3 regions of the Geodermatophilus sp. SYSU D00525 genome follow, and region 3 is predicted to be linked to each of the others. Evidence: riboswitches for the same ligand, from Rfam matches in the RefSeq annotation. Region 3 holds a riboswitch; each other region holds the start of a gene.
The links. A riboswitch is a leader RNA that binds a small molecule or an ion and turns the genes downstream of it on or off. The one in region 3 is predicted to bind cyclic di-AMP.
Positions count from the first base shown of each region.

Region 1: it holds a riboswitch for cyclic di-AMP, as region 3 does, so the genes downstream of both, ACI796_RS16610 (C40 family peptidase) here and ACI796_RS03420 (transglycosylase family protein) in region 3, are expected to answer to the same signal.
Region 2: it holds a riboswitch for cyclic di-AMP, as region 3 does, so the genes downstream of both, ACI796_RS21055 (NlpC/P60 family protein) here and ACI796_RS03420 (transglycosylase family protein) in region 3, are expected to answer to the same signal.

Region 1 covers NZ_JBJGZK010000021.1:3,701-13,191, forward strand. The annotation lists gene ACI796_RS16595 (transglycosylase domain-containing protein) at 1-1,160, shown strand, start outside; partial or broken gene ACI796_RS16600 (YhjD/YihY/BrkB family envelope integrity protein) at 1,184-2,002, opposite strand; gene ACI796_RS16605 (hypothetical protein) at 2,057-2,281, opposite strand; cyclic di-AMP (ydaO/yuaA leader) riboswitch at 2,475-2,607, shown strand; gene ACI796_RS16610 (C40 family peptidase) at 2,619-3,740, shown strand; gene ACI796_RS16615 (hypothetical protein) at 3,780-4,313, opposite strand; gene ACI796_RS16620 (DUF3817 domain-containing protein) at 4,416-4,733, shown strand; gene ACI796_RS16625 (serine hydrolase domain-containing protein) at 4,749-6,083, shown strand; gene ACI796_RS16630 (hypothetical protein) at 6,135-6,653, opposite strand; gene ACI796_RS16635 (DUF3253 domain-containing protein) at 6,708-6,962, shown strand; gene ACI796_RS16640 (M42 family metallopeptidase) at 6,966-8,027, opposite strand; gene ACI796_RS16645 (Lrp/AsnC family transcriptional regulator) at 8,065-8,565, opposite strand; gene pdhA (pyruvate dehydrogenase (acetyl-transferring) E1 component subunit alpha) at 8,783-9,491, shown strand, end outside.
Region 2 covers NZ_JBJGZK010000035.1:25,147-34,637, reverse strand. The annotation lists gene ACI796_RS21085 (hypothetical protein) at 1-239, shown strand, start outside; gene trpD (anthranilate phosphoribosyltransferase) at 236-1,294, shown strand; gene ACI796_RS21075 (Lrp/AsnC family transcriptional regulator) at 1,316-1,600, opposite strand; gene ACI796_RS21070 (DEDD exonuclease domain-containing protein) at 1,611-3,563, opposite strand; gene ACI796_RS21065 (NlpC/P60 family protein) at 3,729-5,459, shown strand; gene ACI796_RS21060 (hypothetical protein) at 5,570-5,857, shown strand; cyclic di-AMP (ydaO/yuaA leader) riboswitch at 6,015-6,195, shown strand; gene ACI796_RS21055 (NlpC/P60 family protein) at 6,212-7,435, shown strand; gene ACI796_RS21050 (M48 family metallopeptidase) at 7,546-8,871, shown strand; gene ACI796_RS21045 (glycosyltransferase family 4 protein) at 8,868-9,491, shown strand, end outside.
Region 3 covers NZ_JBJGZK010000002.1:297,624-307,114, forward strand. The annotation lists gene ACI796_RS03395 (DNA polymerase domain-containing protein) at 1-72, opposite strand, end outside; gene ACI796_RS03400 (alpha/beta hydrolase) at 99-1,664, opposite strand; gene ACI796_RS03405 (ATP-dependent DNA ligase) at 1,714-2,784, opposite strand; gene ACI796_RS03410 (dihydrofolate reductase family protein) at 2,887-3,609, opposite strand; gene treZ (malto-oligosyltrehalose trehalohydrolase) at 3,609-5,360, opposite strand; gene ACI796_RS03420 (transglycosylase family protein) at 5,471-6,082, opposite strand; cyclic di-AMP (ydaO/yuaA leader) riboswitch at 6,086-6,220, opposite strand; gene treY (malto-oligosyltrehalose synthase) at 6,469-8,829, opposite strand; gene glgX (glycogen debranching protein GlgX) at 8,826-9,491, opposite strand, start outside.

The DNA of each region.
Region 1 (9,491 bases), on a different contig from region 3:
ACCAGTCCTCCAACACCTACTTCCTCGCGCTCGAGGACGCCCTCGGCAGCGTCGAGGAGCCGGTGCGGATGGCCGAGGCGGCGGGGCTGTTCCAGTTCAGCCCGCCCGGCCTGGCGCAGCAGATCATCGACGAGAACCGCGGGTCGTTCACCTTCGGCGCCGAGGCGACCAGCCCGCTGGCGCTGGCCAGCGCCTACTCGACGTTCGCCGCCGGCGGCACGCAGTGCGACGTCGTCCCGGTGACCGCCGTCCTCGACCAGAACGGCGAGCCGGCGGCCGGCGCCGGCGGCGACCCGCTCGCGGTCGGCGACCGGTGCACGCCCGAGGCGGTCCCGCCGGGCGTGGCGAACACGATGAACCAGATGCTGCGCAAGGACGTCGAGCCGGGGAACCCGGGACAGACCGGGGCCCGCGCCTACGTCCGCGGCCACCAGATCGCCGGCAAGACCGGCACCTCGCAGGACAACTACTCGGTGGCGTTCGTGGGCTACACGCCCGAGATCACCGCGAGCGTCATGGTCCTCAACCCCAAGCAGAACGAGGACGTCGGCGGCTTCGGTGGCGGAAAGGGCGCCACCATCTGGCACGACGCGATGGAGCCGATCCTCACCGCGCGCGGCAGCGGCGAGTTCCCGCCGGCCGACGAGACCGTGCAGAACGGCAACACCCGCCCGGTGCCCGGCTGCTCCAGCGTGCGCGCCTGCGAGCGGACACTGGCCGACGCCGGGTTCACCCCGCGGACGGTGCGCGTCGACAGCGACGAGCCGTCCGGCGCCCTCCTGGGCACCAGCCCGCCCCGCGGCGGCCGTGCCGTGCCCGGCCAGGTGGTGTCGATCCTGGTGAGCAACGGCAGCGACTACGTGGAGCCGGAGCCCGCACCGCCGGCCGACCCGGCGCCCCCGAGCGCCCCCGGGACGACCCCGCCGTCGTCGTCCCCGCCGCCGTCCTCCCCGCCCCCGCCGTCGTCCCCGCCATCGCCGTCGACCCCGCCCCCGGCGCCGGAGCCGCCGCCCGCGCCCGAGCCGCCTCCGCCGACCGAGGTGCCGCCGGCGCCGGCGGTGCCCGCACCGGAGCCGCCCGCACCGGAGCCGCCCGCGCCCGCGACCGAGCTCCCGGCGCCGGGTGGCGGACCGGGCTCACCCTGGCGACCGGACGCCTGACGCCGCCCCAGCCGCTCGTCCAGGGACTGGGTGAGCAGCCACCCGGCCAGCAGGACCAGGTGCAGCAGGAACAGCCACAGGCCGATGGCGACCACGGCGCCGACCACGACCAGGCCGCCGAAGGGCGCGCCGAGGTCCAGCGGCAGGGACAGGAACAGCACGAAGCCCTGCAGGAACCCGGACAGGCACGCGGCGGTGAACAGCGCGCCGCTGACCAGCGCGCCCCACCGGCGCCGGCCGCCGGCCACCACGCCGTAGCCCCACAGGATGGGCACGGTCAGCACGAACAGCACCGAGTAGTAGCCGACGGCGAACCGCCCGATCGCGGGCCCGGCGCCGTCCTCGCGGGCCAGGTCGGCCATGACCGTGGCGGCCAGCAGCAGCGGGTACAGCAGCAGGGGCGTCGCCACGACCAGGGGCAGCGCGAGCAGCCGGCCCCGCCAGCCGGTGAGGTTCTCCCGCCGCCGGCTGAACCGCATCAGCGCCCGCCGCAGCCCCTCGCCGTACAGCGACAGCGGCAGCAGCGCCAGCGCGAACCCCAGCAGGTCCAGCCGGACGCCGGCGTCGACCAGCCGGGCCACCGCGTCCGGCGCGCCCAGCGACGCCGGCAGCAGCTCGGCGAGCCGCCCGCTGCGCGCCCGCACCTCCTCGGCCGAGGTGGCCAGCGCGGTCAGCCGGACGGAGACCAGCACCAGCGGCACCACCGCGATGCCGGCGTAGAAGGTGAGTCCCGCGCCGATCAGCGCGAGGTCACGGCCGTGCAGCAGACGGCGGGCACCGGCCAGCAGCGTCCGCGTCTCGGCGCGCACCCGGGCCGCCGTCCACCTGCGTCCCGGGCTCACGCGCCCATGCCACCAGTCCCGGCGGCCCGGCGCCCGCCGGGGACCGGGCGGCGCTCAGTCGTCGGTGCTCGCGTCGTCGGTGGTGGGGGCGTCGTTGCCGGGGTTCTGGCCGGTCTCCTGGCAGCTGGCGTCGTTCTCGTTGCTGGCGTTCTCGCCGGAGGCGTCGCAGTTGGTCGGGCCGCGCGAGAAGTCGGTGTTGTCACCGCAGGCGACCAGGGAGCCGAACAGGGCGAGCGCGACGAGCGGCCGGGCCAGACGCATCCGCGTGGAAGAGGACATGCAGCAATCGGTACACGTCCCCGCGGCCGCGCAAACCGGCGGGGGTCGGCAACCTCCCGGAGCCACCCCATCACCGTTCGTGACCGATGTAATTACACCGCGGTGATTGTCACACGCCGGTCACGGACCTTACGCTCAGTACGTCCAACGGGGCGCTCCGTCACCAGTCCGGGTGACACCCCGCGGACGCCGTCGAGCCGGATCCCCTCCGCGGGGACCGGGCCGGGGACCCATCGCAGTCCTGGGGTGTAGCGCGTGTCCGCACGCGCCGGGCGACTCCACGCCCGAACCCGTCAGCTAACCCGGTAGGCGGCCTGGGAGAAGGAGAGACCGCCGCGTGGCGTCCCTGCGCACGTCCGTCCCCGGCATGCCCGCGACCGGCCGCTCCCGCGGCCGCCGGGCCGCCCTCGCCCTCGTCGGCGCCCTCGGCATCGGTCTCGGGCTGGGTGCCGTCCCGGCGCCGGCCGGGGCGGAGGAGCCGACGACGGCCGCCGAGGCCGCGCAGCTGGTCGCCGCCCGGGGCCACGAGCTCGAGGTCGTCACCGAGCAGTTCAACGAGGCCCGCGAGGCGCTCGCCGCCCAGCAGGCCGCCGCCGACGCCGCCGCCGCGGAGCTGGCCACCGCCCAGGCCGCCGTGGACACCGCCCGCCGGCAGGTGGTCGGCATCGCCCGGTCGGCGTACACCGGCGACAGCATGGGCTCGCTGCAGGCGCTCATGACCAGCGCGGACGCCGACGAGTTCGTCAACCGCGTCACGCTGCTGCAGGGCGTCGCCGGCTACCAGGGCGAGCTGCTCGGCCGGGCCGCGGCCGCCACCGAGACCGCCACCGCCGCGCAGGCCGCCGCCACCGAGGCCGCCGCCGAGGCCCAGCGTCAGTACGACGCCGTGGCCGCCCAGCAGGCCGACCTCGAGGCGCAGATCGCCGCCTACCAGGCCGACTACGCCCGGCTGACCGCCGACGAGCGGCGCGCCGCCCTCGAGGCCGCCGCCGCGGCGCACGCCGCCGAGGACGCCCGCGCCAGCCGCGACGAGGAGCGCGAGGACACCGCGTCGGCCTCCGGGTCGTCGTCCGCGGAGGAGCCGGCGCCGGCGGCCGCGCCGGCCAGCGGCGTCGCCGGGACCGTCGTCGCCACCGCCATGGCCCAGCGCGGCAAGCCCTACGTGTGGGCGGCCGCCGGCCCCAACGCGTTCGACTGCTCCGGCCTCACCCAGTACGCCTTCCGTGCCGCGGGGATCAGCCTCCCGCACTCCAGCAAGATGCAGTCGACGATGGGCACCCCGGTCTCCCGTGCGAACCTGCAGCCCGGTGACCTGGTCTTCTTCTACAGCCCGGTGAGCCACGTCGGCATCTACATCGGCAACGGCCAGATGGTGCACGCGCCGACGTCGGGCGACGTCGTCAAGGTCGCCGGCATCGACGTGATGGGCGGCTACGCCGGCGCCCGCCGGATCGGGTGAGGACCTCCCTGCCCCCACGTCACCGGGTGCCGGGACGGATCACGTCCGGACCCGCTGCAGCAGGCCCCAGACGAAGGCCGCCGTCGCGCCGGAGGGCAGCCGCACCTCCCAGCGGGTGACCACCCTCGGGTCCACCTCCTGCGCGCCGGGCAGGCGGCTCACGTCGGCCACCACGTGCTCCCAGACCCGCAGCCGCCCGTCGGCCGCCGGCGGGACCGGGGAGCCCGGCGCCCGCACCAGGTGCTCGTGCAGCACGCTGCCGCCGGGGGCTGCGAGCACCTCCCAGCGCAGGTGCGGCCACAGCGGCAGCGGCCAGCGCCGGACCTCGAGGTCCAGGTCGCCGAACCGGCGGTCCTCCACCTCCTCGGCGGGCCCGAGGACGGCGGCGCGCAGTGCCACGCCACGCGGCGCCCGCCGCGCGTGGTGCAGCGCCTGCCAGCGGGTGTGCGCCGCGTGCGCCTCGGCGCGGGTCGCGCCCAGGCAGGGCAGGGCCGCGGCCACCAGGTCCGGCCGCAGGTCCGCCATCCGGCGCAGCAGGACCAGGCAGAACTCCCGCCGCGCCAGACCCCGCACGGCCCGACCCTGCCACGCACCTCACACCCGGAGATCGGGACGTCGCCGCCCGCTGCCGCGTTGACCCTCCGGAACCGCCCCCGACCCGAGGACCGCGCACCGATGAACCCCCGCACCGTCGCCCTGGCCTTCCGCACCGTCGCCGTCGCCGAGGCCCTGTCCTGGGTCGGCCTGCTGGCCGGGATGTACGTCAAGTACGTGCCGGAGACCTCCGAGGCCGGCGTCCAGGTGTTCGGGCCGGTCCACGGCGCGGTGTTCGTCGCCTACGTGGTCGTGGCGCTGGTCGCCGCGCGGGTGCTCGGCTGGTCCCGGTGGACGACGCTGCTCGCGCTGGCCGCCTCGGTCCCGCCGCTGGTCACCGTGGTGTTCGAGCGCTGGGCCGGGCGCACCGGGCGGCTGGCGGCGCCCGTCCGGGCCTGACCTACGGTTCCGGTCATGCCGGAACCCGTGCTGCCCTCGACCGCCCGCACCCTGCTGGCCCGCACCGCCCGGGTGCAGCGCGAGGGGCGGGCGCCCAGCCTGGTCGCCGGCGTGGTCCGCGACGGCGGGCTGGCCTGGTCGGCCGGCCGCGGCGACGTCGACGAGCCGCACACCGACATCCAGTACCGGCTCGGTTCGATCAGCAAGACCGTCACCGCCGTCACGGTCATGCGGCTGCGGGACGAGGGCCGGCTGGCCCTCGACGACCCGCTGGACCGGCACGTGCCCGGAACGCCGTTCGGCGACCGGTCGGTCGGGCAGTTGCTCTCGCACCTGGCCGGCGCCGCCGCGGAGAGCCCGGGCGGCTGGTGGGAGCGGGTGCCCGGCGGATCCCTGGCCGACCTGCGGCTGTCCGGGGAGCACGTCGTCCTGGGCGAGGCCCGGCGCTTCCACTACTCGAACCTCGGCTTCGGCCTGCTCGGCGAGCTCGTGGCGCGGCTGCGCGGGCGGTCGTGGGAGGACGTCGTGACCGCGGAGGTGCTCGCCCCGCTGGGGATGACCCGGACGACGCCGCGCCCGTCCGGCCGCGCCGCGCAGGGGTACGCCGTCCACCCGTGGGCCGACGTCGTCCTGCCCGAGCCCGAACACGACGCCGGCGTGATGGCCGCCGCCGGGCAGCTGTGGGCGACGCTGGCCGACCTCGCCCGCTTCGCCGCCTTCCTGCTCGGCGACACCGGCGACGTGCTGTCCCCGGCGACGCTCGAGGAGATGGCCGTGCCGGCCGGCGTCGACGGCTCCTCCCCGGCCTGGTCGGCCTACGGGCTGGGCCTGCAGGTGCTGCGGGTCGACGGCCGCACGCTCACCGGCCACGGCGGTTCGATGCCCGGCTTCCTCGCCGGCGTGTTCGTCGACCGCGAGGAGGGCACCGGCGGCGTCTCCCTGGCCAACACCACCAGCGGCCTGGACGTGCTCGTCCCCGGCCTGCTCGCCGACCTGCGCGCCGCCGAGCCGCGGGTGGCGGAGCCGTGGCGCCCGGCCGAGCCGCCGGTGCCGCTGGAGCAGCTGGGCACCTGGTACTGGGGCCCGGCGCCGCACGCGCTGCGCGCGGTGGACGGCGGCCTGCTGCACCTCGGCCCGCTGCCCGGCCGCTCGGGGCGGGCCAGCCGCTTCCGCCGTGACGCCGACGGCACCTGGGTGGGCCTGGACGGCTACTACGCCGGGGAGCCACTGCGGATCGCCGACGACCACCTGGACCTGGGCACGTTCGTCTTCACCCGCACGCCCTACGACCCCGCCGCCCCCGTCCCCGGCGACGTCGACCCCCGCGGCTGGACGGCGACGGCCGGCTGAGCGTGCACCTCCGCGGACCTGCCCGGTGCACTTCCGCGGAGGTGCACCGGCTCAGGGGCGGTCGAAGGCGTCCATCGTGGTCTTGACGACGGCGCCGTAGACCAGGTGCGGGACGAGGTCGCTGACCCAGTCGGTGGCCGACCAGCTGCGCGGGTCGGTGATGCCCAGCGCCGTCATCGGGCCGTTGGCCGCCACCAGGACGCCGAGCGTGGTGAGCAGCGTCCCGACCAGCGGCTGTGACCGGAAGCCCGAGGCGCGGACCAGTCCGACGACGACGCCCACGCCGACGCCCGCGACCAGGCCGGTCATCGGCCCGAGCCCCTGGACCCGGTTCTGCCGCGTCTCGTCGTCGCCGGGGATCGGCACGTGCGCCTTCTCGGCGAGCTTCTCCACGGTCTGCTCGGGCGTCGAGCTGGTCCCGCGGCCGCGGACGGTCATGTCCAGGTAGGTGACGGCGTTGAGCGCGGTGCTGCCCGCCGCCCCGGCGGCCGCGCCGCGCACCGCCCAGCCGAGCGTGCTGATCCCGCGCCTGCCCTTGCCGAACGTCCCCACGGGGGTTCGCCTCGCCATGCCGTCGGTGGTACCCGCCGCGCTCACCAGGGGAAACGGGCGCATCCTGGGGGAGTGGACGACGCCGGCGCGGCCCTCGAGCGGGCCATCGACGCGCTGCTCGACGCCCGCGCACCGGGCGCCACGATCTGCCCGTCGGAGGCGGCCCGCGCGGTCGATCCCGAAGGCTGGCGCGACCTCATGCCGCAGGCCCGCGCGGCCGCCGGACGGCTCGCGCGGCGGGGCGGGGTCGAGGTCACCCAGCGCGGCGCGGTGGTCGACGTCGCCACCGCCCGCGGCCCGGTGCGCGTCCGCCGCGTGACGGGCTGAGCGTCAGCCGAGCGGCAGCGGGCGGGCGAGGAAGGCGGCGAGCAGCCGGGCGGTCCGGTCGACGGTGCCGGTGTGCAGCACCTCGTAGCCGTGCGTGCTCAACGTGGGCAGGCTCAGCAGCGCCGCCCGCGCCGTCTGGCCCGAGGCCTTCGCCTGCGAGGCGTCGGAGTCGAAGGACTGCCACACCGCCGTCTGCGGGTCCACGCCGAGCTCGCGACCGGCGTCGACCAGCGCGTCGGCGACGGCCCGGTCGTAGACGACGGCGTCGTCGGCGTAGGCGACGACGGGCCCGCCGTCGACGGTGACCTGGTACTCGGCCTCCGCGGGGCCGACGTCGAGGGCGACGGTGAGGTCGCCGGGCAGGGTCCGCGCGGCGTAGGAGGCGCCGATGCCGCCCATCTCCTCGCTGGTGGTGGCCACGAGGTACACGTCGCCGTGCGGGCGCCCGCGCAGCAGCCGGGCGGCGCCGACCAGGGCGGTGAGCGCGGCGCGGTCGTCGAGGAAGTAGCCGCCGACGAAGTCGCCGAAGCGGGTGAGCCCGCGCCGGTCGGCGTGCACGCACACCCGGGTGCCGGGGTGCACGCCGGCCGCGGCCAACTCCTCGGCGGAGCGCCCGGTGAAGACGTAGACGTGCGACCAGTCCATGGCCTTGCCGCCCTGGTCCGGCTTGGTCTCCCAGATGCGCATGCTGTCGGTGGTCGTGTGCTCCGAGCCGAGGGTGAGCACGCCGGTGAGCGTCTCCCGCCGGCCGAGGACGGCGACCGGGCCGAGGCCGAAGTTGCCCGGGTACATGACGCCGAGCGAGCTCACCCGCAGCGTGCCGTCGGGCTCGACCCGCTTGACCATCATCGACAGCTCGTCGAGGTGTGCCATGACGCGGACGGCCGGGGCCGACCGGTCCCGGCCGTGCAGGAGCGCGACCAGGTTGCCCGCGGCGTCCACCGACACCTCGTCGGCCGGCGGCTCGAGCTCCCGCCGGACGACGTCGCGCACCGCCTGTTCCTCGCCGCAGGGGCCGTAGGTGCGCAGCAGCACGTCGAGCAGGTCGGGCAGCGGGGTGGCCACGGGGCTCCTCGGGGCGGCGTCGGCGGTCGGACCCGTCCTACCCGGCCGGTGCCGCGTCCGCCCCCGCAGCCCGCTCCAGCAGCGGGGCGACCCGGTGGTCGACGTAGCGGCGCAGCGCCAGCGCGGTGTCGGTGCGCTCCACGCCGGGGACGGCGAGCACCTGCTCGGTGAGCCGCCACAGGTCGTCTGCGTCCACCGCCACCACGCGCACCAGCAGGTCGGCGGCCCCGGACAGGGCCGTCACCTCGAGGACCTCGGGCAGCGCGGCGAGCGCGGCCGCGACCTCCTCGAGGCTGCGCTGCACGACCTGCACGGTCACGTAGGCGCCGAGCCGGTAGCCGAGCGCCTCGGGCCGCACCCGGGCGTCGAACGGCGCCAGCAGGCCGCTGGACTCCAGCCGGGCCAGCCGCGCCTGCACCGTGTTGCGCGCCAGCCCGAGCCGCTGGGACAGGGCCATGACCGTGGCGCGGGGGTCGTCGGTCAGCGCCTGCACCAGGCGGGCGTCGGTGGCGTCCAGACGGTCCGGACCGGGCGGCATGTGCTCAGTCTGACACGTTCGGACGTCCGAGCAGTTGTCATCCTGCGCAGTCCGCCGTTCCGACCTTGCGCAATCCGGGAGAGGGGTGATGTGCTCCACAGGGGGTCGGTCGTGCCACGATGTGTGAGTGGTGCCACACCCCGGTGCCCACACAGGACGTCCAGCACCGCGACCGGCCGGCGACCCCGGCGGCGCGGCCGACGGCGAGGAGGAGCGCGTGAGCGTGCCGAGCGTGACGACGGAGGCGGTGGACCCCGTACCCGGTGCGGCGGCGCCCCACCTGCCGCAGCAACCGGACCTGGTGCAGCTGCTGACCCCCGAGGGCGAGCGGGTCGAGCACCCCGAGTACTCCCTCGAGATCAGCGACGAGGAGCTGCGCGGGCTGTACCGCGACCTCGTGCTGGTGCGCCGCTGGGACGTCGAGGCCACCGCCCTGCAGCGCCAGGGCGAGCTCGGCATCTGGGCCTCGCTGCTGGGCCAGGAGGCCGCCCAGATCGGCGCCGGCCGCGCGATGGCCGCCGACGACACGGCCTTCCCCACCTACCGCGAGCACGGCGTCGCCTGGGTGCGCGGCGTCGACCCGCTGCACGTCATCAGCCTGTTCCGCGGCGTCGACAACGGCGGCTGGGACCCGGTGGACACCGGGTTCAACCTCTACACCGTCGTCATCGGCGCGCAGACCCTGCACGCCACCGGCTACGCCATGGGCCTGCAGCGCGACGGCGCGGAGAGCGCCACGCTCGCCTTCCTCGGCGACGGCGCCACCAGCCAGGGCGAGGTCAACGAGGCGATGATCTGGGCGGCCAGCTTCTCGGCCCCGGTCGTCTTCTTCTGCCAGAACAACCAGTACGCGATCAGCGTCCCGCTCGAGCGCCAGTCGCGGGTGCCGCTGTACCAGCGCGCGGCCGGCTTCGGCTTCCCCGGCG
Region 2 (9,491 bases), on a different contig from region 3:
GCATCCTCGACGGCGAGGCGCAGCCGACCGGCGGCCTGGCGCTGTCCCGGCAGTTGACCGTCGAGGTCGCCGACCGGCCGGCCCTGTGCGTGCTGATCGCCCGGCAGCCCGACCGCTGGCTGGCCCACTGGTCGCAGGCCGACGCCACCCTCGCGTTCCCGGTCGACCCGCTGGCCGCCCCCGAGGTCGTCGCCGGCCTGCTGCGCGCGCACGCGGGCCGCCGTCCCGTCTCGCGGTGAGCGCGGGCACCACCGCCGGGCCGACGTGGCCCGGCCTGCTGACGCGCCTGCTGAGCCGCCAGGACCTCACCGCCGCGGACACGGCGTGGGCGATGCGCGAGGTGATGTCCGGCGAGGCGACGCCGGCGCAGGTGGCCGGGTTCGCCGTCGCCCTGCGCGCCAAGGGCGAGGCGCCGGAGGAGGTCGCGGGCCTCGCGGCCACGATGCTCGAGCGCGCGACGCCGGTCGAGGTGCCGGTGCCCACCGTCGACATCGTCGGCACCGGCGGCGACGGCGCGCACACGGTGAACATCTCGACGATGGCCGCCGTCGTGACCGCGGCCGCGGGGGTGCCGGTGGCCAAGCACGGCAACCGCGCCGCGTCGTCGTCCTCGGGCGCCGCCGACGTGCTCGAGGCGCTCGGCGTCGTCATCGACCTGCCGGCCCCGGCCGTCGCCCGGTGCGTGCAGGAGGCCGGCATCGGGTTCTTCTTCGCGCCGGTGTTCCACCCGAGCTTCCGGCACACCGCGGCCCCGCGGCGGGAGCTGGGCATCGGGACCGTCTTCAACTTCCTCGGGCCGCTGACCAACCCGGCGCGGCCGGTGGCCGCCGCGATCGGTTGCGCCGACCCGCGGATGGCGCCGGTCCTGGCCGAGGTGGTCGCCGGCCGCGGCGCCCGCGCCCTGGTCTTCCGCGGCGACGACGGGCTGGACGAGCTGACCACCGCGACGACGTCGAGCGTGTGGGTGGCCCGCGACGGCGCGGTGACGCCCGGGCGCGTGGACCCGGCCGCACTCGGCATCGCCCCGGCGGGGCCGGACGCGCTGCGCGGCGGGGACCCGGCGCACAACGCGGCGGTCTTCCGGCGGGTCCTCGACGGCGAGCCGGGGGCGGTGCGCGACGCCGTCCTGCTCAACGCCGCCGCCGCGCTGGCCGCCTTCGACGAGCGCGGCGGGGAGCTCGGGGACCTGCTCGGCGCCGGGATCGAACGGGCCGCCGCCGCGGTCGACGACGGCCGGGCTGCCGCGCTGCTGGACCGGTGGGTGGCCGTCAGCCGCGAGGCCGCCGGCCGCTGAGGCCGGTCACTCGCCCTCGAGTCACTCGCCCTCGAGCCCCAGGGAGAACGCCGCCTCCAGGTCGTGCCGCGAGTAGGCGCGGAAGGCGATGTGCGTCTCGGTCTCCAGCACGCCGGGCACCTTGTTGATCCGCCCGGCGATCACCTCGGCCACCTGGTCGAACTCGCGGACCCGCACGATCGCGATCAGGTCGACCTCCCCGGCGGTCGAGTAGACCTCGCTCACGCCGTCGAGGTCGGCGATCGCGGCCGCCACCTCGGGGATCGCGTCGGTGGCCGCGTCGACCATCACGATGGCGGTGATCACGCCGGCGATGCTAGTTGAAGGACCCTCCGGCCCCCCACGCCTCGCTCCGCTCGGCGCGGGCCCCTGCAGGAGGGCCGTTCCAGTGCGTCACGGCGCCGCCGGGTACCGGTCCCGCGGCGGCCGGTCCCTCGCTCGAGACCCGCTCGGGGCGGGCGCGGGTGCCCAGCTGCCGGCCGTCGTGGAAGGGGTCGCGCAGCGCCCGGCCGGCCTCCACCCGGGCGAGGAAGCCGCTGAGCCCGCCGGTGCCCGGGGCGACGCAGGCGAGCGTGCCGGTCACCTCGACCAGCCGGGTGCCGGGCTTCTCCATCCACCGCATCACCAGCTCGGTCTCGTCGACCGTGGCGGCCAGCCCGCCGTCGTCGGGGGTGGTCTCGGCGGTGGCGCGCAGGACGGCGAGGGCGTCGCGGACCGACGTCCCGCGCGGGGCGCACCCGGCGGCGACCAGGCGGCCCCGCCGGACGACCGACAGCGCCCACCCGCCGGCGCCGTCGGGCCGGGCGATGACCAGCTCCGGGACGGCGGCCAGCGACTCCAGCCGCTGCCGTCGGCGCACCGCGCGCACGAGGACCGCGACCCGGTCGCGGAGCACCCCGGCGTCCTCGAACCGCTGGGCGGCCGAGAGGTGGTCGACCCGGTCCAGCAGCGGCGCGACCAGGGCGCTCGGGTCGCCGGCCACCGCGGCGCGCAGCACCGCGGCGATCGCGGCGTACTCCTCGACCGACTGGTGGCCCGCGCACGGGCCGCCGCAGCGGCCCATGCCGAACAGGGCGCAGGTGCTCGTGGGCACCCGCGGGGACAGCCGGGTGGTGCACTGCCGCAGCGGCAGCGCCTCGTGGATGGCGGCGGTGGCCATCTCCGCGGCCCGCCGGTCGGCGAACGGGCCGAGGAAGAGCCCCGCGTCGGGCCGCACCCGCCGCACGGTCGACAGCCGGGGGAAGGGCTCCTCGGTCAGCCGCAGCCACAGCGCGCGCTCGGGGAAGCGGGAGCGGCGGTTGTAGCGCGGCTTGTGCTCGGCGATCAGCCGCAGCTCCCGGACGGCGGCCTCGAGGTCGTGCGCGCACGGGATGGCCTCGACGCGCCGGGCCAGCGCGACCATCTCGGTCATCCGGCTGCGCTGCTCGCCGGAGGAGAAGTAGCTGCGGACGCGGGTGCGCAGGTCGTTCGACGTCCCGACGTAGAGCGGCTCCTCGCGCGGGCCGCGGAAGACGTAGACGCCCGGGCCGGGCGGGACGCCGTCGGCCAGGTGGCGCTTCTTCCGGCGTTCCGGGTCGACCTGGCGGGTGAGCCCGTGCAGCTCCTCGAGCGACGTCACCCCGAGCGGGCCGAGTCGTTCGAACAGGCCGTGGAGGACGTCGACGGTCGCGCGGGCGTCGTCGAGGGCCCGGTGGCAGGGCGAGGTGGAGGCGGAGAAGTACGGCGCCAGGGTGGCCAGCTTGCAGTTGGGCACCTCGTCGCGGGAGAGCAGCCGCCGGGCGAGGACCGCGGTGTCGACCGAGGCGGCCGCGGGCCACGGCGTCCCGGTCTGCTCGCAGGCCGCCCGCAGGAACCCGAGGTCGAAGGGGGCGTTGTGCGCCACGAGGACGGCGCCGCGGGCGAACTCCAGGAAGGCCGGCAGCACGGCGTCGATCCGCGGGGCGGTGGCGACCATCGCCGTGGTGATGCCGGTGAGCACGCTGATGTAGGGCGGCACCTCGCAGCCGGGGTCGACCAGCGTCTGGAACTCCCCGAGCACCTCGCCGCCGCGCACCTTGACCGCCCCGATCTCGGTGATCGCGCTGTCCTTCGGCGACCCGCCGGTGGTCTCCAGGTCGACGACGACGAAGGTGACGCCGGCCAGCGGCGTGCCGAGGTCCTCGATGCTCGCCTGGACGTAGGGGGTGCGGGGGAGCGGCCGCTCGCCGAGGGCGGGTGCCTGCTCGTGGCGCGGCACCGAGGAGCCCGTGCCGCTGGCGGGGAAGAGCACGGCGGGACGGTAGGCCGGAGGTCCGACAGTCCCGGGGACGCGCGCCCGGGGGAGCCCTCGCCCGACCGGGGGACCGGCGGTGCGTGTCCCGCTTGCGGCGGCGGCTCCGGGGAGATGACGATCCCCCGGCGGACCGGCGGGGTCCGGAACGGCAGAGGTGGTCCGATGCACGCGCGTTCCCTGGGGCGCACCCGGCGGGGCGTGGTGTCCGTGCTGGTCACGGCGGTGGCCGCCGTCCTGCTCGCGGCCCCGGCGGCCGCGGAGCCCAGCGACCAGCCCGGCGGGACCAGCGGGGTCCTCGACAGCGAGGCGCTGGACCGGCTGCAGCAGCGCGCCGCCGAGGTCCAGGCCGACCTGCAGCAGCGGCAGACCGAGGTGGCCGCCGCGCGGGAGCAGTTGGCCGACGCGCAGGCCGACGTCGACGCCGCGCGCGCCACGGTCGACGCCGCCGAGGGCGAGCTGGCGCAGTACCAGGCGGTGGTGGCGCGGTACGCGTCGGCGGTCTACCGGGACGGCGGCGCGCTGACCCCGCTCACCGTGCTGCTCACCGGCGGCGACCCGGCCGACGTCGTCGCGGCGCTGGGCTACCTGGAGGCCGTCGACGCGCACACCGCCGAGGTGGTCCGCACCGCCGAGCAGCAGCGGCAGGCCGCGGTCGCCCAGCAGACCTCCGCCGACGCCGTCCTCGCCGAGGCGCGGCAGCGGGCCGACCGGCTGGCCGCGGAGGTGGCCGACCTGGAGGCCTCCGCCGACGCGGTGACCGCGGAGCTCGACGTCGCGCTCGGCGACGTCGACCGGCAGCTGTCGGACCTGCAGCGCCAGCAGGTCGACGTCAACACCCAGACGGCGGCCAACTGGCGGGCCTACCTCGACCAGCTGCGCGAGGCCGGGGTGGCCGCACCCCCGGCGGCGGAGCTGCTCGACCCCGTGCGGGGCCTGCCCGCGGGGCTCACCCCGGTCGGGGCGGCCGCCGGCGGCGCCCAGCGGGGCGCCGCGCAGCTGCCGCGCCGGCCGGTGTCCGTGCTCGTGCTGCCCGCGGAGACGCTGGCCGCGGTCACCGCGGCCATGGACGCCCTCGGCAGGCCGTACGCGCCGGGGACGGCCGGCCCGGACTCCTGGGACTGCGGCTCGCTGGTCTCCACCGTCTACCGCGACGCCGGCATCGACCTGCCCGGTGACCAGGCCGGGCTGTTCGCGGTCACCACGCCCGTCGACCCGGCCGACGTCCTGCCCGGCGACCTGGTCTTCCTCGGCACCCCCGAGTCGGGCCTGGGCCACGTCGGCATCGCGCTGGACGCGCAGACCATGCTCGCCGCCGACGCGCGGGCCGGCGCCGTCGTCGTCCGCCGGCTGCCCGCCGACCAGGTCCTCCACGTCGGGCGGCCGAGCCTCGGCCCGCGGCCGGAGGTGCCCGCTCCCGGCCCGGCCGACGGCGCCCTGCGGGTCGAGTGCGGCAACACCGTCTACCCGCCGAGCTTCGACGGCGCCCGGTCCTGGGGCGGCTACCCCAACGGCCTCATCCCGCCGAGCGCGCTGTGCCCGATCGGCGTGGGCGGCCACTCGCTGCGCTGCGACGCCGCGGCGGCCTGGCGGGCGATGAGCGCGGCGTTCGCGACGGCGTTCGGGCAGCCGATCTGCATCACCGACTCCTACCGCACCTACGCCGGCCAGGTCCGCCTGTACGGGGAGAAGCCGGCGCTGGCCGCGGTCCCGGGCACCAGCAACCACGGCTGGGGGCTGGCGGTCGACCTGTGCGGCGGCATCGACGGCTTCGGCACGCCGCAGTACGCGTGGATGGTCGCCAACGCCGGCCGGTTCGGGTGGCTGCACCCGACCTGGGCCGATCCCGGCAACGGCCGCGAGGAGCCCTGGCACTGGGAGTACGCGGGCGGCTGAGCCGGGACTGTCGGTGGTCGTCCCTAGCGTGCCGGCCGACCGACAGGGAGACCCGTCCCGACCGCGGCCCGGCACCGGGCGGCGCGACCGGGGCACCGGAGGGACACGGCATGCTCATCGACTGCGACTCGTGCACCGCGCGCGGCGCCGGCTGCGCCGACTGCGTCGTCACCGCCCTGCTGGGCGCCCCGCCCGCGGAGCGGGACACCGGCCCCGTGCTGCTGCCGGTGCCCCCCGTCCCGGCGGCCCGCACCGCCGACGGCGCGGTGCCGCGGCCGGGCGTCGTCGTGGACCTCGACGACGTCGAGCGGCGGGCCGTGCGGGCGCTGGCCGAGGGCGGCCTGGTGCCGCCGCTGCGGCACCGGCCGTCACGGGACGGGCGCCGGCGCACGGGCTGACCTGCGCCGGGACCCCGATCGGGTACGCACCGGAGTGGCGCGGCTGCTGACCGTGTGTGTTCTCACAGTCCACGCACCTCTCGTTTGTCACAACTGCATCACGTCCGTACTGTGGCGCCGTCCGGCCGGGTGGTCGTCACTCGACGCAGGGTGACCTCGGCCGACACCGCCGAGTCACCGGACGCCCTCCCCGGAGGTGCGCGAGGTGAGCCGGGGACCCACCGCAGCACTGGGGTGAGTTCTCGTGCGCGCCGGTCCCGACCGGGGCGCAGAGATAGGGCACGTCTTCCCAGCCCGAACCCGTCAGCTAACTCGGTAGGCGGTTGCTGAGGAAGAAACGGAGAGCCGCCGACCGTGGCGACCCCCCGCCCCGTCCTGGGGCACGCACGCGAGAAGTCCACATCCGCCCCCCGCACCGCCGGCCCGCACCGCCCGTCGCGGGCCCGCCACCTCGGCCGGGTCACCCTGGTCGGCACCACCGCCGCGCTGACCCTCACCCTGCTGTCCGGCACCCTGCTGTCCGGCACCGCGGCCGCCGACCCCGAGCGGGCCGGCACCCCGGAGCAGGCCGCCCAGCTCGCCGCCGAGGCCGGCCACCGGCTCGAGGTCGTCACCGAGCGGGTCAACGAGGCCCGCGAGGTCCTCGCCCAGCAGCAGGCCGCCGCCGACGAGGCCGACCGGGCCGCCGCCGAGGCGCAGGAGCAGCTGCAGGACCTCGACGGCCAGATCCGCCAGGTGGCCCGCAGCGCCTACACCGCCGGCAACAGCGACGGCTTCGCCGGGCTCGACCTGCTGATGACCAGCGACTCCGCCGAGGACTTCGTCGCCTCGCTGGCCACCCTCGGTCAGATCGCCGACCACACCACCTCGGTCCTCGACCAGGTGGGCGAGGCGGCCGTCGCCGCCCGGCAGGCGCAGGCCGACGCCGAGGCCGCCGAGGCCGAGGCGCAGCGCACCCTCGACGACCTGAGCGCCCAGGAGGCGCAGCTCCAGGACGACATCGCCGACTACCAGGCGCAGTTCGCCGCGCTCACCGAGGCGCAGCGGCAGGCGGCGCTCGCCGCGCAGGAGGCCGGCCTGGTCGCCGGCGCGCAGGCCGGCTCCGACACCGCCGAGGACGGCGAGAGCGACTCCGGCGGCGACAGCGCTCCCGCCGCGACCGGCACGCAGGCCGCGACCGCCGCCCCGGCTCCGGCCCCGGCGCCGTCCGCGGGCAGTGGTGGCAGCGGTGCCGCGCAGACCGCGGTGCAGACCGCTCTGGCCCAGGTGGGCGACCCCTACGTGTGGGGTGCCGGCGGGCCGGACGCCTTCGACTGCTCGGGCCTGACCCAGTACGCCTACGCGGCGGCCGGGATCAGCCTCCCGCACTCCAGCAGCATGCAGTCGCGGATGGGCACCGCCGTCTCGCGGGCGGACCTGCAGCCGGGCGACCTGATCTTCTACTACAGCCCGGTCAGCCACGTCTCGATGTACATCGGCAACGGCCAGATGGTGCACGCCTCCACGTCGGGGCAGCCGGTGAAGGTCGTGTCGGTCGACTCGATGGGCGGCATCACCGCCATGCGCCGCATCGCCTAAGAGACGGCACCGCACGGGCCGGGGGCCGGTGACCCGTCCGGGTCGCCGGCCCCCGGGGTCCGCGGAGGGAGATCGCGGTGCAGCGCGGGCGCCCGCCTAGGATCGGCCGGGTGAGCAGGGCGGGCGGGACGAGCACCCGCCCCGGCCCCGAGGCCACCCCGCCCGACCGCGCCGGCCCCCGCCGGGTGGCACTGCTGGTCGCGCTCGCCCTCGGCGTGGCGCTCGTCGTGGTCATCGCCGTCCGCACGCCCTGGACGCTGCTGCCCACCCCACCCGGCGGCGCGTCCCCGGTCACCGACGACGCCGGCCTGCCCGCCGACGTCGTCCGGCGCGCCGAGGCCCTCGCCGCCGACATCCGTCCCGCGTCGCTGACCAACCTGGTGATCGGCCTGGCGGTCTCGGCGCTGCTCGGCCTCACCCGGCTCGGCAGCCGGCTGGTCACCGCGGTCGGCCGCGCGGGAGGCCGGCGCCGGCCGCTCACCGTGCTGCTGGGCACGGTCGCGATCGTCGTCCTCGGCCGGCTGGCGACGCTGCCGATCTCCGCCTACGGCGAGGTGGTGCGGCACCGCTACGGGCTGTCCACCCGCTCCTGGCCCCTGTGGCTGCGCGACGTCGGGGTCTCCACCGCCATCGACGCCGCGCTCACCGCCCTCGGCCTGCTGGTGCTCGTCGCGCTGGCCCGCCGCGCGCCCCGCACCTGGTGGGCGTGGGCCGCCGGTGGCGCGGCCGCGCTGGTCGTCGCCGGCTCCTTCCTCTACCCGGTGGTCATCGAGCCGGCGTTCAACAGCTTCACCCCCCTGCCGGCCGGCGAGCTGCGCACCGACCTGCTGCGGCTGGCCGAGGAGAGCGGCTCCCCGGTCGAGGACGTCCTGGTCGCCGACGCCTCCCGCCGGACGACGTCGCTCAACGCCTACGTGTCCGGGTTCGGCTCCACCCGCCGGGTGGTCCTCTACGACACCCTGCTGGCCGACGTGCCCCCGGACGAGATCGAGTCGATCGTCGCCCACGAGCTCGGGCACGTGGCCACCGACGACGTCCTCACCGGCACGCTCATCGGGGCGCTCGGCGCGGCCGCCGCCGTCGCCCTCCTCGGCTGGCTGCTGACCTGGGCGCCGCTGCTGCGCCGGGCCGGCGCGGACTCGGCGGGCGACCCGCGCGTGGTGCCGCTGGTGCTGTTCCTCGTCGCGGTCGGGTCCCTGGTGGCGACGCCGGTGCAGAACCTCGTCTCGCGGCACGTCGAGGCCCGGGCGGACCTGCACGCGCTCGACCTCACCCGGGACGCCGCCGCCTTCGTCGAGATGCAGCGCCGGCTGGCCGAGACCAACGTCTCCGACCCCAGCCCGCCGGCGCCGTGGCAGTGGTTCTTCGGCTCCCACCCGACGGCGGCGCAGCGGATCGCGATGGCCGAGGACTGGCTGCGGCTGGGCGACCGGTGAGCGACCACGGCCGCACGCTCGTCGTCACCAACGACTTCCCGCCGCGGCAGGGCGGCATCCAGACCTTCGTCGCGGCGCTGCTCGAGCGCCGCCCGCCGGACTCCCTCGTCGTGCTGGCCTCCCGCTCGCCGGGGTGGGAGGCGTACGACGCGCGGTTGCCCTACCGGGTGGTCCGGCAGCGGACGGCGGTGCTGCTGCCCACGCCGGCGACCGCCCGGGCCGCGACGGCGCTGGCCGCCGAGCACGGCTGCGACACCGCCTTCTTCGGCGCCGCCGCACCGCTGGGCCTGCTGGCGCCCGCCCTCCGCGACGCCGGGGTGCGGCACCTGGTCGGGGCCACCCACGGGCACGAGACCGGGTGGGTCGCGCTGCCCGGCGCCCGGCAGCTCATGCGCCGCATCGCCGGCGGGCTGGACGTCCTGACCTACATCAGCGAGTACACCCGCAGCCGCCTGGAGCCGGCCCTCGGCGGGCGCACCCGGCTGGCGCAGCTGTCGCCCGGGGTCGACGTCGACCGGTTCACCCCCGCGGTCGACGGCACCGCGGTGCGGCGGCGGCACGGGCTGGGGGAGGCGCCGGTCGTCGTCTGCGTGTCCCGGCTGGTGCCGCGCAAGGGGCAG
Region 3 (9,491 bases):
CTTCTCCGGGTTGGAGACCCGCACCTCGTGCCCGTCGACGGTCAGCGTGACCGCGTCCTTGCTGCTCGCCATCCGTCAGCTCCCGGGTCCGGGGCGGCTCAGGCCGGGCACGTCAGCCCGTCCTGGGGCGCCGTGAGGTCGATCAGGTAGGCGTTGACCGCCGCGGTGACGCAGTCGGTCTTCGGGTAGGCGGTGTGCCCCTGGCCCTGCCAGACCAGCAGCGTGCCGGCGGTGAGGTCCGCGGCCAGGTCCTCGGCGCCGGGCAGCGGCGTGACCGGGTCCCCGGAGTTGCCGACGACGAGGATCGGCGCGCTGCCCTCGGCGTCCCGTTCGGGCAGCGGCGTCCGCTCGGCGTCCCACACGCCGCAGGTGTAGAGCCCGGAGGCGGCCCCGGCGCCGAACAGCGGGTACCGCTGCGACCACTCCTGGGCCAGTTGCAGCACCTCCTCCTCGGAGAACGTCTCCTCCTCGGGGGTGTCGGCGCAGCTGATCGTGAAGTCGGCGTCGAGCCGGTTGGTGTACGTGCCGTCCTGGAGCCGGCCGGCGGAGGGGTCGGCGATCGAGAAGAGGCCCGCCGCGTCGCCGTTGCGCGCGGCGGCCAGCGCCTGCGAGAGCTGCGGCCACGACCCGGTGTCGTAGAGGGCCGCGGTGACGGCGGCGACGACGACGCCCGGTGTCGCGGTGCGGGTCTCTCCGGGCGTGCTGCTCGGGATCGGCGTGGTGGCGGCGGCGGTCAGCAGGTCCTGCACGAACGTCCGGGGGTCGCCCCCGATCGGGCACCCGGACACCAGGGCGACGCAGTTGGCGGCGAACGCGTCGAACCCCGCCTCCAACCCCGCGGCCTGTGCCTCCGCGTCGGCCTGCGGGTCGGCGTCGGGGTCGACCGCGGCGTCGAGCACCATCGCGCGGACCTTCTCCGGGAACAGCTCGGCGTAGGTGGAGCCGAGCGTGGTGCCGTAGGAGTAGCCGAGGTAGGTCAGCTGTTCGTCGCCCAGCGACTCGCGCAGCAGGTCCATGTCGCGCGCGGTGGCGACGGTGTTGAAGGTGCCGAGCGCGTCGCCGTACTCCTCGGCGCAGGCGTCGGCCGCCTCGTCCTTGAGCGTGAGGACCTCGTCCATCTGCTGCTGGTCGGTGGGCCGGGGCTCCGCGGCGGTCATGCGGTCCTTGAGCTCGGCGGGCACGCACTCCACCGGCGTGGACAGGCCGACGCCGCGCGGGTCGAAGCCGACCACGTCGAAGCGGCGCAACACGTCCTCGGGCAGCGACAGCGCCAGGCTCAGCCCGAGGTCGGCCCCCGAGACGCCGGGACCGCCCGGGTTCACCAGCAGCGAGCCGATCCGGTCGGTCTGCCCGGCCAGCGTCGCGCGGACGAGGAACAGCGGCAGCGTCGCGCCCTCGGGTTCCTCGTGGTCGATGGGCACCTCGGTGCGGCCGCACTCGAAGGCGAGGTCGCGCTCGCTGCCGGGCGTGCCGGCCACGAGCTCGGTGATCTGCGCGTCGCAGTCGGTCCAGGTGATCGGCGCGGCCTCCGGCTCGGCCGGCGTCGAGGAGGCGGCCGACGAGGAGTCCGCCGACGACGGGTCCGGGTCCGAGAAGGAGCTACAGCCGGCGACCGCCACGAGCAGTCCGGTCGAGGCGGCGAGCAGGCCGCGGCGCAGACGCATGCTCACGACCGTAGGAGGCGCCGCGGACAGGCCGTTCCGCAGGTGCCGGTCACCCGTTGAACACCTCGGCCAGGTCGTAGCGGACCGGGACCTCGAGCTGGTCGTAGGTGCAGCTGCGCGGCTCGCGGTCGGGCCGCCACCGGAGGAACTGCCCGGTGTGCCGCAGCCGCCGTCCCTCCAGCTGGTCGTACTTGATCTCGACGACGAGCTCCGGGCGCAGCGGCACCCAGGACAGGTCCTTCTTCGCGTTCCACCGGCTCTGCGCCCCCGGCATCCGGTGCTCGCCGTTCTCCTGCACCTCGGCGTTCGCCCAGTCCTGCCACGGGTGCCCGTCGAGCGCCTGAGCCCGGTAGGGCGCCAGCTCCTCCACCAGCTCGGCCCGCCGCGCCATGGGGAACGACGCCGCGACGCCGACGTGCTGCAGGCCGCCGTCGTCGTACAGCCCGAGCAGCAGCGACCCGACGACCGGTCCGCTCTTGTGCCAGCGGAACCCGGCGACCACGCAGTCGGCGGTGCGCACGTGCTTGACCTTGGTCATCAGCCGCTGGTCGGGGCCGTAGGGCAGGTCGGCGTCCTTGGCGACCACGCCGTCGAGACCGGCCCCCTCGAACTCGTCGAACCAGCGCTGCGCGATCGCGGCGTCCCGGGTGACCGCGGTGACGTGCACCCGCTCGTGCCCGCGGTCCAGCACCTCGCGCAGCCGCTGCCGGCGCTCGGCGAACGGCGTCTCCATCAGCGACTCGTCACCGAGCGCGAGCAGGTCGAAGGCGACGAAGTGGCCCGGCGTCTGCTCGGCGAGCAGGTCCACCCGCGACTTCGCGGGGTGGATGCGCTGCAGCAGCGACTCGAAGTGCAGCCGGTCGCCCTGCGGCACGACGATCTCCCCGTCGACGACGCAGCGCTCGGGCAGGGCCTCCTTGACCGCGGCCACGACCTCGGGGAAGTAGCGGGTCAGCGGGCGCTCGTTGCGGCTGCCGAGCTCCACCTCGTCGCCGTCGCGGAAGACGATGCAGCGGAAGCCGTCCCACTTGGGCTCGTAGAACAGCCCGTCCCCGGTCGGGAGCTTCGTCGTGGCCTTGGCCAGCATCGGCTTGACCGGCGGCAGCACGGGCAGGTCCATGCAGGTCAGTCAACCAGCGGACCCCCGCACCGGCAGACCGCCGTCGACCGGACGGGTGGCAGGAACGGCCATGACTGCCACCCCGGGACCCGCGCCGTGGACTCAGCGCACCGCGTAGCGGGTGAACAGGACGCCGTCCTCCTCGAGCACCTGCGTCAGCCGCGGGCGGACGACGTCGCGCAGCGTACGGTCCAGCAGCCGCGCCTGGCCGCCGACCAGCGCGGGGGAGACGGTGAGGTCGAGCTCGTCGACCACGCCGGCGTCCAGCGCCGCCGACAGCAGCGACGGCCCGCCCTCGCACAGCACCTGCTCGAGGCCGCGGTCGGCGAGCCGGTCCAGCGCGAGCGGCAGGTCGACGTCGGCGTCCCCGCAGACCAGCACGTCCACCCCGGCGTCGGCGAGCGCGGCCCGGCGGCCGGGGTCCGCGGCGGCGCAGGTGACCAGCAGCGTGGGCGGCTGCGCCAGCCGGGCGCCGGGCGCGAGCGAGGCCCGGCGCGACACCACCGCGACCGGCAGCTCCGGCGGCCGGCCGAGCGCGGCCCGCCGCCGCCCGACCGCCGAGGCCGTCGTCACCGGGCCGTAGCCCTCACCGGCCGCCGTCCCGTGCCCGACCAGGACGACGTCGGCCAGCGCGCGCAGCGTCGAGAACACCCGCCGGTCGCCGGGCGAGCCGAGCCCGGCGCTGACGCCGTCCACGGTGACCGCGCCGTCGAGCGAGGCGACGAAGTCCACGCGGAACGAGCGACCGGGCGGCAGCGCGTAGGCCGCCGCCAGGTCGTCGTCGGTGAGGTCCGCCCCGCCGGGGGAGGGGAGCAGCCGGCGCATCAGGTGGTGAGGACGGCCGCGCTCTCGGCCGGGACGGTCACCGTCGCGCCGTCCAGGGACGGCTCGTCGGCGGTCGCGAACAGCACCCCGGTCGCCGGCCGGTCCAGCTGCACCGGCTGCGGCCGCCCGGACAGGTTGGCCACCACCCGCAGCCCGCCGCGGTGCACGACCAGGACGCGGTCCTCGTCGTCCCAGCCGACCTCGACCGCCGACAGGTCGGCGTCGACGAGGTCGGGGTGCTGCCGGCGCAGCGCCAGCAGCGTCCGGTGCACCTCGAGCAGCCGCGCGTGCGGCTCCCGGTCCAGCTCGGCCCAGTCGAGCTTCGAGCGCCGGAACGTCTCCGGGTCCTGCGGGTCGGGCACCTCGTCGGCGTCCCAGCCGTGCTCGGCGAACTCGCTCTTGCGGCCCTCCGCCGTCGCCCGGCCGATGTCGGGGTCGGTGTGGCTGGTGAAGAACTGCCACGGCGTCGAGGCGCCCCACTCCTCGCCCATGAACAGCATCGGCGTGAACGGGCTGGTCAGCACCAGGGTCGCGCCGACGGCGAGCAGGCCGGGGGACAGCGTCGCCGAGACGCGGTCGCCGATCGCGCGGTTGCCGATCTGGTCGTGGTCCTGCAGGTAGCCCAGGAACCTCCAGCCCGGCAGCCGGGCGGTGTCCACCGGCCGGCCGTGGGAGCGGCGGCGGAAGCTCGACCACGTGCCGTCGTGGAAGTAGGCGCCGGTGAGGGTCTTGGCCAGCCCGGCGAGGCCGGCCTCGGCGAAGTCGCCGTAGTAGCCCTGGCCCTCGCCGGTCAGGACGGCCTGCAGGGCGTGGTGGAAGTCGTCGCTCCACTGGGCGGCGATGCCGGTGCCCCCGGCCACCCGCGGGGTGACCATGCGGGGGTCGTTGAGGTCGCTCTCGGCGATCAGCGTGAGCGGCCGGCCGACGGCGACCGAGAGCCGGTCGACCTCCTGGGCCATCTCCTCGAGCACGTGGGTGGCGCGCTCGTCGACCAGCGCGTGGACGGCGTCCAGCCGCAGCCCGTCGACGTGCATGTCGCGCAGCCACATCAGGGCGTTGTCGAGGACGTAGCGGCGGACCTCGTCGGAGTCCGGCCCGGACAGGTTGACCGACTCGCCCCAGGTGTTCGCGCCGCCCTCGGAGAAGACCGGCATGAACAGCGGCAGGTAGTTCCCCGACGGGCCGAGGTGGTTGTAGACGACGTCCTGGATCACGCCGATCCCGCGCTGGTGGCAGGCGTCGACGAACCGCTGGTAGGCCGCGGGCCCGCCGTAGCTCTCCTGCACCGTGTACCAGAGCACGCCGTCGTAGCCCCAGTTGTGCGTGCCGTCGAAGCCGTTGACCGGCAGCAGCTCGACGAAGTCGACGCCGAGGTCGACGAGGTGGCCCAGCCGGTCGATGGCCGAGTCGAGGGTGCCCTCGGGCGTGAACGTGCCGACGTGCAGCTCGTAGACGACGCCGCCGGCCAGCGGGCGCCCGGTCCAGGCGGTGTCGCCCCACGCGTACGCCGACGGGTCGAACCGGCGGGACGGCCCGTGCACGCCGTCGGGCTGCCGGCGCGAGCGCGGGTCTGGGCGGGGGGTGTCGTCGTCGCCGAGCAGGTAGCCGTAGTCGGACTCCGGGCCGGCCTCGACCTCGGCCCGCCACCAGCCGTCGTCGTCGCGGCGCATGTCGTGCACCGTGCCGTCGACCTGCAGGCGCACGCGCTCGGGCACGGGCGCCCAGACGGCGAACTCGACGGGTGCGGACATGCGGGGGCCTCCCAGCGGTAGCGCGGCTGACCGGTCCCTCTTGCCCGCTGCGGGCCCGGTCAACCGCGAGCGGCAGCCGGGGGAGCGGGTCCCCCGGCTGCCGCCCCGGGTCACGCCAGCTTCAGCTCCTGGCCGACGTAGATCCGGTTCGGGTCGCTGACCGTGCCGCTGTTGGCGGCGTAGAGCGCCTTCCAGCCGCCGTCGACGCCCTGGTCTCGGGCGATCTTGCCCAGCGTGTCGCCGGACCGGACGGTGTACGAGCCGCCGGAGGCGCCGGCGGCGGACTCGCCGGCCCGGGAGGCCGTGTCCGGCTCGGCCGCCGCAGGCGCGGCGGCGGGCTCGGGGGCGGGCGCGGCGGCCGCCGTGCCGGCCTCCGGGGCCGACGGGTCGAGGCTCTTCCCGCAGGTGGGCCAGGCACCCGGGCCCTGGGCGTCGAGCGTGCGCTCGGCGACGGCGATCTGCTGCGCCTTGGTGGCCTGGTCGGCGCGGGCGGCGTACTCGGTGCCGCCGTAGGCGGCCCAGGTGGACTGGCTGAACTGCAGCCCGCCGTAGTAGCCGTTGCCGGTGTTGATGCTCCAGTTGCCGCTGGACTCGCACTGGGCGACGGCGTCCCAGTCGTTGGGGGCGGCGGCCGAGGCCGGGCCGGCGGCGACGCCGATCGCGGCCGCGGCCACGCCGGTCGTCACGAGGGCACGGCGGAGCAGGGACGTGGACGTGCGCATGGGGGATCTCCGATCCGCCGCCTGCGAGGTGAGCTGTCGGGTTCGGAGCGATCGGTGCCCCGGCCGCACGACGTGCGGCTTCACCCCGAGGCGCTGCGTCCGGTCCCCCCGTGACCGCGGTGCAGGCGCCGAAGTGGGTCCCCCACCCCCGTCCTGGCTGTGCAGGAGGAACGGAGCCCGGCGGACGGGGTTCGGCGGACCGACTCCGGCACGCGGCAGTCATTGGCCTGCGTGCGGGAGCAAACGTAACGGCCGCATCACGAGACGGCACACCCGCCCCACCCGTCACGGCGTGTCGCCCGGCGTCCCCCGCGGTGGCCCGCGCCCGGCGGCCGGGGGAGGCGCAGGTCACGGCGGCGCCGGCCGGCGCCGCCGTGACCTCCGTCTCATTCCCGGACGAGCAGGGCCACCGGCAGCCGGGCCAGCAGTTCGCCGACGGGCGCGCCGCCGGCGTCGGAGACGACGCGCGTGCCGGTGAGCACGTCGCGCCAGGCGCCGGTCGGCAGCGTCAGCGCGGTGTCGCCCCAGCCGGTGGCGGCCAGCGCGACCGGCAGCCGGGTCGCCACGGTCACCGCGCCGCCCTGCTCTCCGGACCCACGGTCGAAGGCGACGACGTGCTGCGCGGCGGACCCGGTGGCGGCCACCGGGGTGTAGCCGGTGAACAGCCCGGGGGCGTCCCGCCGCAGCCGCAGCGCTCGCGAGACGACGAGCAGCTTGGCCGCGCCGGTCTCGTCGACCTCGGGCACCTCCCCGCCGTCGAGCCGGGCCAGCAGCGCGCGCCGCTCGTCGTAGTCGACCGGGCGGCGGTTGTCGGGGTCGACGAGCGAGTGGTCCCAGAGCTCGGTGCCCTGGTAGACGTCCGGGACGCCGGGCATCGTCAGCTGCAGCAGCTTCTGCGCCAGCCCGTTGGACCGGCCGGCCGGGGCGATCCGTGCGACGAACGCCTCGATCTCGCGGTTCGTGGCCGCGTCGTCGAAGGCGGCGTCGACCATCGCGTGCAGCTGCGCCTCGAACGCCTCGTCGACGTCGGTCCACGTCGTCGACTGCCCGGCCTCGCGGGCGGCCTTCTCGGCGTAGGCGTGCGCCCGCTCGCGGGACAGCGGCCAGGCGCCGACCAGGTTCTGCCACACGAGGTGGGCCAGCGGCCGGTCGGGCAGCGGGTGGCGGGACAGCCAGCCGCGGACCAGGTCCGCCCACTCGGTCGGCACCTCGGCGAGGACGGCCAGGCGGGCCCGGGTGTCCTCGCTGCGCTTGGTGTCGTGCGTGGTGAGCGTCGTCATCGACTCCGGCTTGCGCTCCAGCCGCCGCGCCTGTGCCTCGTGGAACTCCTCCGGGGTGCTGCCGAAGCGCGCCGGATCGCCGCCGACCTCGTTGAGCACCACGAACCGCGCCCAGCGGTAGTAGGCGCTGTCCTCGACGCCTTTGGCCATCACCGGGCCGCTGGTCTGCTCGAACCGGGTGGCCGCCTCGGTGCCGGCCTGCGCCAGCACCGGGTGCAGCGCGTCCACCGCGGCGACCAGGTCGGGCCGGCGGTCGCGGACGTCGCCCACCGCGGCGTCGAGGTGCTCGCGGCCGTCGGGCAGGTAGGTGCGGTAGACCGAGAAGGAGGCCAGCAGCTCGGCCAGCGCCTCCTCCTCCGTGTCGACGTCGACGCCCGGCAGCTCGCCGATCACCCGGACCAGCCGGGCGACCTCGGAGCCGAGGATCCCGTCGGTGACCTCGCGCTTGCAGTCGTGCACCAGCTGCCCGTAGTCGACCGCCCGGCCGGACAGCTCGGTGTCCAGCGCGGTCAGCGCCGCCTCGCCCGCCGGGTCGACCAGGACGTCGTCGACCTCGGCCAGCGCGTCGTAGCCGGTGGTGCCGGCCACCCGCCAGCTCTCCGGCAGGTCCTCGCCGGGCTCGAGGATCTTCTCGACCACCGTCCACCGGCCGCCCGACGCGTCGGTCAGCCGGTCCAGGTAGCCCTTCGGGTCGGCCAGGCCGTCGGGGTGGTCGATCCGCAGCCCGTCGACGGCGCCGTCGGAGACCATGCGCAGCACCAGCTCGTGCGTGGCGCGGAAGACCTCCGGGTCCTCCACGCGCAGCCCGGCGAGGGTGTTGATGGCGAAGAACCGCCGGTAGTTGAGGTCGGCGTCGGCGCGCCGCCAGTCGACCAGCTCGTAGTGCTGCCGGTCGTGCACCTCCTGCGGCGTGCCCTCGCCCGTGCCGGGCGCGATGGGGAAGCGGTTGTCGTAGTAGCGGAGCTCCCCGTCCACCACCTCGAGCTTCTCGACGTCGTCGGCCGAGCCGAGCACCGGGATGCGGACGCGCCCCCCGCCGAAGTCCCAGTCGACGTCGAAGGCCGACGCGTGCGCGCTGTCGCGCCCGTGCTGCAGCACGTCCCACCACCACGGTGCCTCGGCCGGGTCGGCGACGCCCATGTGGTTGGGCACGAGGTCGAGCACCAGGCCGAGCCCGTGCTCGTGCAGCGCGGCGACGAACCGGTCGAAGCCCTCCTGCCCGCCCCGCGACTCGTCGACGTGCGCGTGGTCGACGGTGTCGTACCCGTGCGTGCTGCCCGCGGCCGAGCGGAGCAGCGGGGAGGAGTAGGCGTGGGTGACGCCGAGGTCCGCGAGGTAGCCGGCGACGGCCGCGGCGTCGTCGAGGGTGAAGTCGGCGGTCACCTGCAGCCGGTAGGTCGCCGCCGGCGTGGCCCGCCGCCGCTCGGCAGCGTCAACGGACTGACTGCCGTCCGGGGCCTCGCTCACGGGGCGGCCTGCAGCACGACGGTGGCGCGGGCGGCCACGGTGACGACGTCGCCGGCCTTGACCTGCACCGGCTCCACCTGGCCCATCTCCGCGGTGTCGACGACGACCGTCCAGCCCTCGGCGTACTCCGACGGCGGCACGGTGAAGTCGATCGGCTCGTGGTGGGCGTTGAACGCCAGGTAGAAGCAGTCGTCGACGACGTCCTCGCCGCGCTCGTCGGTCTCCCGGATGCCGTGGCCGTTGAGGTACATCGCCAGCGACTTGGCGAAGCCGGCGTCCCAGTCCTCGTCGCTCATCAGCTCGCCGGCCGGGGTGAACCAGGCGACGTCCTGCACCGGGTCGCCCTCCTCGCGGCGCACCGGCCGGCCGTGGAAGAACCGGCGGCGGCGGAACGTCGGGTGCTCGGTGCGCAGCCGGGTGACCAGCTTGGTGAACTCCAGCAGCCCCTCGTCGACGTCGTCCCAGTCGATCCAGGTCAGCTCGGAGTCCTGGCAGTAGCCGTTGTTGTTGCCCCGCTGCGTGCGGCCGAGCTCGTCGCCGTGCAGCAGCATCGGCACGCCCTGGCTGAGCATCAGCGACACGAGGAAGTTGCGCCGCTGCCGCGCGCGCAGCTCCAGCACCTCGGGGTCGTCGGTCTCGCCCTCGACGCCGCAGTTCCAGCT